3 regions of the Limnoraphis robusta BA-68 BA1 genome follow, and region 1 is predicted to be linked to each of the others. Evidence: riboswitches for the same ligand, from Rfam matches in the RefSeq annotation. Region 1 holds a riboswitch; each other region holds the start of a gene.
The links. Region 1 has a riboswitch for cobalamin ahead of VB836_RS04860 (HupE/UreJ family protein). Riboswitches for the same ligand answer to the same signal wherever they lie in the genome.
Positions count from the first base shown of each region.

Region 2: linked by a shared signal. The riboswitch ahead of VB836_RS23885 (RNA-guided endonuclease TnpB family protein) and the one ahead of VB836_RS04860 (HupE/UreJ family protein) in region 1 are both predicted to bind cobalamin.
Region 3: linked by a shared signal. The riboswitch ahead of VB836_RS06945 (sirohydrochlorin chelatase) and the one ahead of VB836_RS04860 (HupE/UreJ family protein) in region 1 are both predicted to bind cobalamin.

Region 1 is NZ_JAYGHR010000006.1:79,513-82,662, forward strand. Features, by position in the region: gene cobW (cobalamin biosynthesis protein CobW) at 1-1,026, opposite strand, end outside; gene VB836_RS04860 (HupE/UreJ family protein) at 1,076-1,732, opposite strand; cobalamin riboswitch at 1,983-2,130, opposite strand; gene VB836_RS04865 (hypothetical protein) at 2,237-2,593, opposite strand; gene VB836_RS04870 (DUF3352 domain-containing protein) at 2,784-3,150, opposite strand, start outside.
Region 2 is NZ_JAYGHR010000081.1:44,905-48,054, reverse strand. Features, by position in the region: gene recG (ATP-dependent DNA helicase RecG) at 1-279, shown strand, start outside; gene VB836_RS23895 (GNAT family N-acetyltransferase) at 282-761, shown strand; gene VB836_RS23890 (Uma2 family endonuclease) at 766-1,458, opposite strand; cobalamin riboswitch at 1,535-1,682, shown strand; partial or broken gene VB836_RS23885 (RNA-guided endonuclease TnpB family protein) at 1,814-2,056, shown strand; partial or broken gene VB836_RS23880 (RNA-guided endonuclease InsQ/TnpB family protein) at 2,170-3,060, shown strand.
Region 3 is NZ_JAYGHR010000010.1:35,723-38,872, reverse strand. Features, by position in the region: gene VB836_RS06950 (GUN4 domain-containing protein) at 60-542, opposite strand; gene VB836_RS06945 (sirohydrochlorin chelatase) at 775-1,761, opposite strand; adenosylcobalamin-variant (AdoCbl-variant) riboswitch at 1,804-1,903, opposite strand; gene VB836_RS06940 (hybrid sensor histidine kinase/response regulator) at 1,998-3,150, opposite strand, start outside.

The DNA.
Region 1 (3,150 bases):
AATGGCTTGTTCAACCTGAGTTAAATTCAATTCTCGTCCGATAAAGACTAAGCGAGTTTGTCGAAGTTCATCACTCAACCAAAGACGATCATAAAAGGAATCAAAACGATTTCCGACGCCTTGCAATACCATTCGCATCGGTTTATTTGGAACATGAACAAAGCCTTTTATTCGATAAATTTCCTGTTGTTGAACTAATTCTTGTAATTTTTCAATTAAAGTTTTCGGTTCAAAGGCTTGATCAACAATAAACTGTACTGCATTAATTTCATCATCATGTTCGTGTTCTTCTTCGTGATCATGATGACTCGGACGACTTTCTAAATGGTCTTCGACTGCGGCATTAAACCCCAACAAAAGATTAGTATCAATCTCTCCTTGCTGACAAGAAACAATTTTCACACCTGCGGGAAGTTCTCGGTGTAACCATTCTCGAACTTTAGTTAACGAATTTTCATCTACTAAATCGGTTTTTGTTAATAAAACCAGATCCGCACAAGCTAATTGATCTTCAAATAACTCTTCAATGGGCGTTTCATGTTCTAAATTCGGATCAGCTTGGCGTTGAGCTTCTAAAGCTTCTAAATCTCCCACCAAAGTCCCCGCAGCTAATGCTTGAGCATCCACTACCGTCAGAACCCCATCAACGGTTGCACTATTGCGAATTTCCGGCCAACGAAACGCTTGTATCAGGGGTTTAGGTAAGGCTAATCCAGAGGTTTCAACCAGAATACAATCAATTTTATCACGTCGCTTGAGAAGTTCCTGCATCGTCGGATAAAATTCTTCTTGAACCGTGCAGCATAAACAGCCGTTTGTTAGTTCGACAATATTATTTTCTGGGGTTTCGTCTTCTTCGCAAATTTGACAGGAACGTAAGAGTTCCCCATCTATTCCCATTTCCCCAAATTCATTCACTAAAACGGCAATTCTCCGTCCTTGATTATTTTGCAAAAGATGACGAACTAAGGTGGTTTTACCTGCTCCGAGAAAGCCGGTCACGACGGTAACGGGTATTTTGTGCATAGCGTTTTTTGAGGATTTTTTACAGGTGAGAATCAGTTGATTGAAGATATTAACCGAGCAATGTTGTTGCTAGAAAAGCCGCACCTACACCACAGATTGTAAATCCAGCAAACCGCAGATTGAGATTGGGTTGATCCGGAATGGTTTTCAGAGTGAATCGTCCGATTTGATAAGCTATTAAACTAACAATCAGTTGCACAAGAGCAAAGCCTGATAAATAGGCAATGAGCGGTGTCATTTGCGCCCCAACAATGGCTTCTCCGTAAGCATAACCATGAAAAATTCCAGCGATAATACTGAGGCTAATTAACCCTACTAAATTGGGGCTATTTTTCTGGGTGAGCAAGATTCCAAACGCGAGTACAGAAGCCGAAATTACCACTTCTGGAACAGGTAAATTAACATTGAAAAGATGAAGTCCGGTTCCGCTAAGAGTTGCTAAAATAAACGAGAAGGGAATGAAAAAGCCGGCTGTAGAACCTTTGAGTGCAGCGAATAACCCGATAGCCACAACAAAGGTAAAATGATCTAAACCGATGACGGGATGGGCTAAACCCGAGAGAAATCCTTCCAGCCAATTTGAAGGGGTTTCACCGCCAAAAGCATGATGAGCGCTGGCGGGGGAAGCGGTAATCATCAGGCTGAGACTTAATAATAAGCCGACAGCAATAGAAGAGTTGAGTTGAAAATTTCTGAGTTTAGACATCTTGATTGAATTCAATTTTAATGAGAATAAAACAACCTGCTGAGGAAAGCAGTTCCTCCCTTGATTAACTTGCTTTCCACACAAAAATAGACCCCAATAACTGTTAGCCAGCCAGGGGGAAAGGTGAGTTAAGATCTGGATTTAAACTGTTGAAAATTATTAACTTCCCGATGTAGCGGCGGAAGTCTAGATTGCCAGCAATCAAAAAAAATCACATTCAACACTATCTGTACCTCGCAGACGCGCTCACGGTGGACTGAGATGATCGGCGGGCATTCTGACTCTGAGAACGTGCAAGCGTCTCATTACAGTTGCGGGACAGCGCCAGATTTCCACTGGACTTTCCCCCTTAAGTCTGATAGCTGACCCCTATCAGAACCGATCTATCCCTAAACAATATCACAGATAGGAGCAATTGCTGCGTTTATTTACAGTTGAAATCAAAATTAATTGAAAAGAGGAAGATTAAGCGGAGGTAGATGATCGAAGTTGTTTGAGAGGAAGTTAGGCAATGTTGTTCGTGTTATTGAAATATTTGTTATCAGATGGGGAAGCACTGAGTTGAGGATTTTGACGTTCAACCAAGGGCGGCGCAGAAAGACGATACTGCACGGTGGGTTTATTAAGTTGAATCTCCTCAACATGAGTATAGCGATCGCTACGATGCCCATTGGCTTCACGTTCAAGGTAGGATAATGGCAAAGTAATCGGCCATAATAGGGTGGCGAGTCCGAGAACTATCCAAGAACTGGTGTCAGTTTTGGGAGTTGATTGATCTTTGAGGAATATTTTGAGACAGTGAGCAAAAAACACCAGACCGATTAAAATATAGCCCCGAATCATCAGTGTAAAAATTAACATTTTTTAACTCGATTCCTTTCGGAAATGAAAAAACAGAGGGATTGCCCCAAGTCTTTTCACCGTAACAATTTTTTGTGGGAACTGCCTCCGTTAATTCCCTAATTTTCAGTTAAACAGCAAGTATGATCTTCTGAAATTTTTTATGTAAAAATACGGAAGCCAGTTTGAGCAATTGAGCAGAACCGTCGTTCTATTCGGGTGGTGTGTTTTCATCCTGGGGAGTCGGCGTTGGCTGAGTCGGTGCAGGTAAAGTGGGTAGAACATCATCTTTGATTTTGACAAAAGCATCATAACGAGTGCTGCGATCGCTAACGACTGCGGCAGTTACCCCAATGGAACGAATTGCATTCATCCAAATCGCTTGTTGGGGAGGAAGCTGAGGTAAAGACAGATTTCGCCGATCAAAGACTCGTTCGACATCCACAAAGAAACTGCCATTATTTGGACTCAATTCAGTGGGTAGCGTTTCCTTAAATAAGGGATTTGAGCTAATCACTTCTGAAGGTAAAGGTAAAATTTGATTAGCCACAGGCGCTCCCAAGGTGGCAAACAGCACA
Region 2 (3,150 bases), on a different contig from region 1:
GAAAGGCTAGAGGTTCTTGCAGAGTCTCAAGATGGATTTTTTATCGCTGAAATGGATATGCAGTTGCGGGGGCCAGGTCAAGTTTTGGGATCTCGTCAGTCAGGATTACCGGATTTTGTCTTAGCGAGTTTAGTTGAAGATCGGGAGGTGTTAGAATTGGCAAGAGATGCGGCGCAAAAAGTGATAGAAAAGGATGAAACGTTAAACCGTTGGCCGTTAATGCAGCAGGAGTTAAACCGACGGTATCAACGAATGTTAGGGGGTTCTATTTTGACTTAAATATGAATATTAGATCGGCTACTGTAGAGGATGTTTCGCTGATTTTTTCGTTTATTCAGAAGAAGTCAGAGTTTGATCGTAATATTGGGGGGTTTTCGGGTGTGTTGAAAGTTTCTGAAGACAAAATTCGCAAAACCCTATTTGGGAAAATTCCTTTTTCTTACGTTGTATTTGTCGAGAACTTTGAACGGGAAATCGGCTTTGCGTTGTATGCTTTTAGATATTCCTCCTATATGGGTCAGCCGAGTATTTGGTTAGATGATTTGTATATTGACGAAGATAGCAGGAGTCAGGGTGCGGGGTTAATGTTAATGAATCATCTGGCTGAAATTGCGATAGAAAATGATTGTACTCATCTGGCCTGGAATGCAGATAGTCGAAATATTCGCGGATTGAATTTTTATCAACGTTTGGGTGCTGAAATTACGGAAAAACAGGGAAATCGATGTTTTTTGAAATGGGTTCCATTCTCTAAAGTCTGAAAAATTAACGCTGTGCTAACTGTTCAACAAAGGCTTGATGTTCAACGCTTTCTAACCCCCTTTGCAATACTTGTAAAACTTGTTTCATGTTCCCGGCTAATAACTCATTCACTGCTAACCATAACCCCGGAAAAACACGACTGCGAATAATACCTGCATCATCAGGTTGCAACTGAATATATTCTCCGTTTTCTAACACAAACCAATTGAATTGATTTTCATAGGATTGCCAAACGAGATATTCTTGTACTCCATTGCGTCGATAAACTCGTTTTTTATCTCCTAAATCAATAGATACACTACTGGCGGCAATTTCTACTATTAATTCGGGTGAACCGACAAGATAACCCTCCTCAGTGATTTGAGTTTTTCCGCCTTTTTCAGCTTCAATTAATAACACTCCATCGGGTTGGGGTTCATTCTCTAAATCTAAACGAACTGTTGGTTCAATACTTAAATCAATACCCGCAGTAGCCGCTTGATAAACGCCTAACCAAGTGATAATTTGACTGTGGGGTTTGACCTGCTGTTTATGTCGCAAAGGGGATGCCATATATACGACTCCTTCAATTAATTCGGCTTTAATATTGGGCATTTGATTGTAACGTCGTTCAAATTCGGGGCGAGTTAAGCGATCGCCATTTTCCAAAGGAGGAATAGAGGTTAAAATAGTTTGGGATTTAAGTGGGTTCGCCATAACGACACTTCTCTTTCTAGGGTGTTGCTTCAATTTTATCGTTTTCAATCTTTCGATCTCATTTTGGGATTTTTATGATATCATTCAGCTTATCGGTTCTAATGGGGAGCAGTCATTAGACGCAAGGGGGAAAGTTCGGTGCAAATCCGTCGCTGTCCCGCAACTGTGATGAGGCTTATATTAAGTTTCAGAGTCAGGATGCCCGCCGATTATTGTTGTTTAATTTGCGCGTCTGCGAGGTACAGATAGTGTTTGAATTAGTCTTTTTACCAATAAAAAACAGGTTTAAAGCCCCGTCGTTCACGACGGATTATTGTATGCTACAATAACTTATCGTGGAGCGACAATGATAAACATGATTGTCTATGAAATGAAGCTACAAGGAACTGTTGCCCAGTACAAAAAGTTAGATGAAGCTATTCGTACTGGTCGTTTCGTTCGCAATAGCATCATTAAAGCATGGATAGACGGTCAAATCAAAAGTCGTAACGATGCTTATACCTACTGCAAACTGTTGTCAGACAATCGGAGTTTTCCCTGGGTAAACCAACTCAATTCTATGGCTCGACAAGCACACGCAGAGAGAGCATGGGCATCCATTTAAAAACCGATAGAGAAGCGGAAGAACGGATTAACTTAACTGTAAAACGCATAGATCTTGGCATCTCACAGATAGCTTAATCCGTTAAATCCTTATCCTATCTGTTTTAAATTGAACGATTTTATCAAAATTGTCGGAAAAAAATACCAGGTCGAAAAGGCTTTCCCCAATTTAAAAAGTACCAAGTCCGAGCATCAGTTGAGTACAAAACTTCGGGCTGGAAACTTTCAGAGGATAGACGCTATTTAACCTTTTCCGACAAGTTTCAAGCGGGGACATTTAAGCTTTGGGGAAGTCGAGATTTGCACTTCTATCAACTCCAACAAATTAAACGGGTTAGGGTGATTAGAAGGCACGATGGTTACTATGCTCAATTTTTGATAGACCATGAAAGGGAGGAAAACAAAGAACTCAGTAACAAACAAACAGGTTTGGATGTCGGTTTAAACCATTTCTACACTGATTCAACAGGTAAACAGGTAGAGAATCCCCGTTTTCTAAGAAAAGATGAGCGACGAATTAAAAAGCTGCAACGTCGATTATCTCGAAAAAAAAAGGGAAGCCAAAACCGTAAAAAAGCCAGGAATCGGTTAGGTAGGGCGCATCTAAGAGTTTCACGCAGACGTAATGATTTGGTTTGTAAACAGGCCCAACACGTCATACAGTCTAACGACTTGGTAGCGATAGAAAATCTACGGATACGGAACATGGTTAAAAATCATCATTTAGCCAAGTCAATTAACGATGCTGCTTGGTACAGATTTAGAGAATGGTTGGAATATTTTGGGAGAATTTATGGGGTTCCGGTGATTGCCGTTGAACCTGCATACACGTCTCAAAATTGTTCAAACTGCGGTGAGAAGGTTGTCAAAACTCTCAGCACCCGGACTCACAAATGTCCTCACTGTGGGTATGTAGCAGACCGGGATGAAAACGCCGCCAAAAACATTCTAAAATCTGCATTAAAACAGCTATCAAATCAAGAAACGGATAAGAAATAGATTAACGGATTAACTTGACTGTAAAACGCATAAATCTAGGCTTCTCACACGTAGCTTAATCCGTTTTTCCGCTTAATATCTGTTTTTAAA
Region 3 (3,150 bases), on a different contig from region 1:
ATTTTTTGTAGAGAAACCCGGTTTAGAAGGTTTTGTTGAGTTCGGGTACAGAATAGAAGTTATAAGCCACAGTCGTTCAACCTGGATACTAGAGTAGCAAACAACATTGCAGACTCCCTGCTTCGACAGAACCATGAGCGCAATATATCCCAACCTTCGATATCAATCTCAACCCGACAAAATACGGCAAGTGGGGGTTGAGTGTGCCAACATTCATTGTATTCTAACCATTTTCCTGACCTTCTCCAACCCATGCTATCGCCAAAAGTATTCCAAATGTTCTGGTTATACTCTTTGTTTCCCCCCAAATGTTGATAGATTTGCTTTTGCTTAGAGAACCCAAAGTTTCCATTGCTGTGTGTTGTCCAGAGTTGGTCAATCATTTGAAGATCATTACAGGGAAACTTTTCAAAACTCTCGATATCTAAGTAAGCCGTCGCCTGTTTACCTGCAATTTTCAGCATTAATCGATATGTTTCACCATCTGCTTGCTTCCATTGTGCAGCAGCGAGAAGTTCGCGTAGGGGATTGTAGTCAATCATCGGTTTTTTCAGTGAAGGGGTAATTCATAAATTACCCGTACCTGTTATCAATATTGCCTTTTGCCTTTTATAGCATTATTTTTTCGATTTCATATTACTTTTGATCTTGGCTGTAGTTAACAAAACCCCCTCTAAGACTGCATAAGCGGAGCATGAGGGGGGGGTAGATCCAAACTAATTATCTATTGAATCTCACTGAGATGAATTTTCGCTGAGAAAGAGTTTCAGGGTATTATGGGGTTTGCCAAATGCGTTGATGATATTGCTGCGGATCGGCATAGGGGTCAACAGCCTCATGGGAGTGACCGTGATCATGGCTGTGATGATGGTGATCGTGATGATCGTGATGATGATGACTGTGTGAGTCGCCAGCAACGGCTGCTAACCGGAACTTACAGGCTTCACAGTTCATCTGAACTTGACCGAGTTGGGTTTCAATTTCGCGATCGCGTAAGAGTTGCAACAGTTCGGGTTGAATGCCCATTTCGGGCAAACAAGTCATGCTAATATCGGGATATTGTTCTTGTTGTTGGGCGGTGATATCAAAAATTTTCTTGACTAACAGGCCTGTAAACAAGAAATAAGGCAAGACAATAATCCGTTTGGGCTGATACAAACGGGCGCGACGGAAGCCTTCTTCTAGACGCGGGTGAGTAATTCCAATAAAACAGGTTTCGACGGTTTGATAACCGCTTCCTTCCCACACCATTCGAGCGAGTTTGTAGACATCGCTATTGGCATCAGGATCAGAAGAACCCCGCCCTACAAAGAGGATAACGGTTTCAGAACGATCAATATCAGGGCGATCAAGTTCTGCTAAACGAGTTTTCCACAAGTCAAAAATCAGGGGACTGATACCGAAATGACGCCCATAATGAAACTTGAGTTGCGGATAGGTTTCTCGGGCGCGATCAAGTTCGTTGGTAATATCAAATTTGTTGTGACGGGCTGCAAATAAGAGCAGAGGTAAGGCTGAAAGTTCAGTGTAGCCTTGTTTGAGACAGCGTTCAATGCCTTCTTGAATAGTTGGGCCTGTGAGTTCGAGAAAACAGGGAACAACGGGACGAGAATGGTCAAGGGCTTGATAAGCTTCGGCAAAATCAAGGAAGGTTTGGCGGCCTTCGGTGTCGCGAGTCCCATGTCCGATCAGCAACAAAGGACGTTGCAAGGGTAAAGGGGGAAGACTGAGGTTGAAATTTTGAGTTTGACTAATAAGCATTTAAGCCCCTTTCCTGTGCTTGGCAGGATGTAGAGTGGTCTGTAACGAGTTGGCATTCTGGCTTGTCAATTGGCGAGTCCATGACTTACAGCTGCCGCACAGCCCCGGATTTTAACCGGAGTTTCCCAACAGGTTACTGTTTACTGAGTAATAACTTTTATAGCATAGCAAGTTGAGTGGATTTTGCTGCAAATGTAACGAATCAACATAATTGAAGCGATGGACAAGTTTAATCTTTATTCTCGCGCCTCCCAACTGATAATTTTATTAAGTAACTGATTCGGTTGAATGGGTTTGGTAATAAAATCATCAGCCTGAGTGATTAAGACACTTTCTGGAGATGTAGATTCAGTTTCAGTTGTGATTGCTAAAATTTTGATTTGTTGTGTAGCTTTGGTGTTTTTTAGGTGGTGAATGATTTCATAACCATCTTGACCCGCTATGTACATATCAACAATAAGGGCTGTCGGTTGTAACAATTCAATTTGTCCGAGTGCGGTTAATCCTTCTACTAACCAAACCACTTGATAACCCGCCGCCGTTAGAATTTCACAGATTAGTGTTGCTGTTTCTTCATCATCTTCAATCAGGATAAACCGACCTCGTGGGTTATTAGTGTATATTGTTTGTAGTGAGGTTTTGAATGAAGAAGCTTTCACTCGTTGCTGAGAATTTGGAGAGAGATTAGGTAGAGCGGGAAGGTGAACGGTAAACTTAGAACCGATACCTTCAGTTGAGGTAAATCTAATCGCTCCTCCATGAAGTTCAACTAATTGTTTGGTCAACGCTAAACCTAAACCTGTTCCGCCATATTGACGACGATAGGAAGAATCAAGTTGTTGGAACTTTTCAAATAATAAAGGTTGTTGTTCCTCGGGAATTCCAATTCCAGTATCTTGGATTTGCAAAATCGCTGTGTTCCCATCAACTCGAACTCGTAGAGTAACTCGTCCGCCTTCTGGGGTGAATTTAATCGCATTACTTAATAGATTGGATAAAATTTGTTTGACTCGGTGTTGATCAGCCGAAAATTTATCTTGATCGGGTTTTATCTGAATATCACTGGTGAGGATGATATCCTGTTTTTGCGCTCTTTCTCGAAAGGAATATAAACTCTGTTGAGCGAGTTTAGTTAGAGAAAATTCACTGATTTGTAAGACTGTTTTTCCGGCTTCTACTTGAGAAAGTTCGAGAATATCGTTAATTAGTTCTAATAAATGTTCTCCACTGTCGTGAATTTTTTTTAGATATTCTTGCTGCTTTTCTCGGGGAATTTTTGGCAGTTCTTCACTGTTAGAATAAAGACGTAATAGGGTAGCTGAAATCCCAATGACACAGGTGAGCGGCGTTCGCAATTCATGGCTCATGGTGGCTAAAAATTCGCTTTTC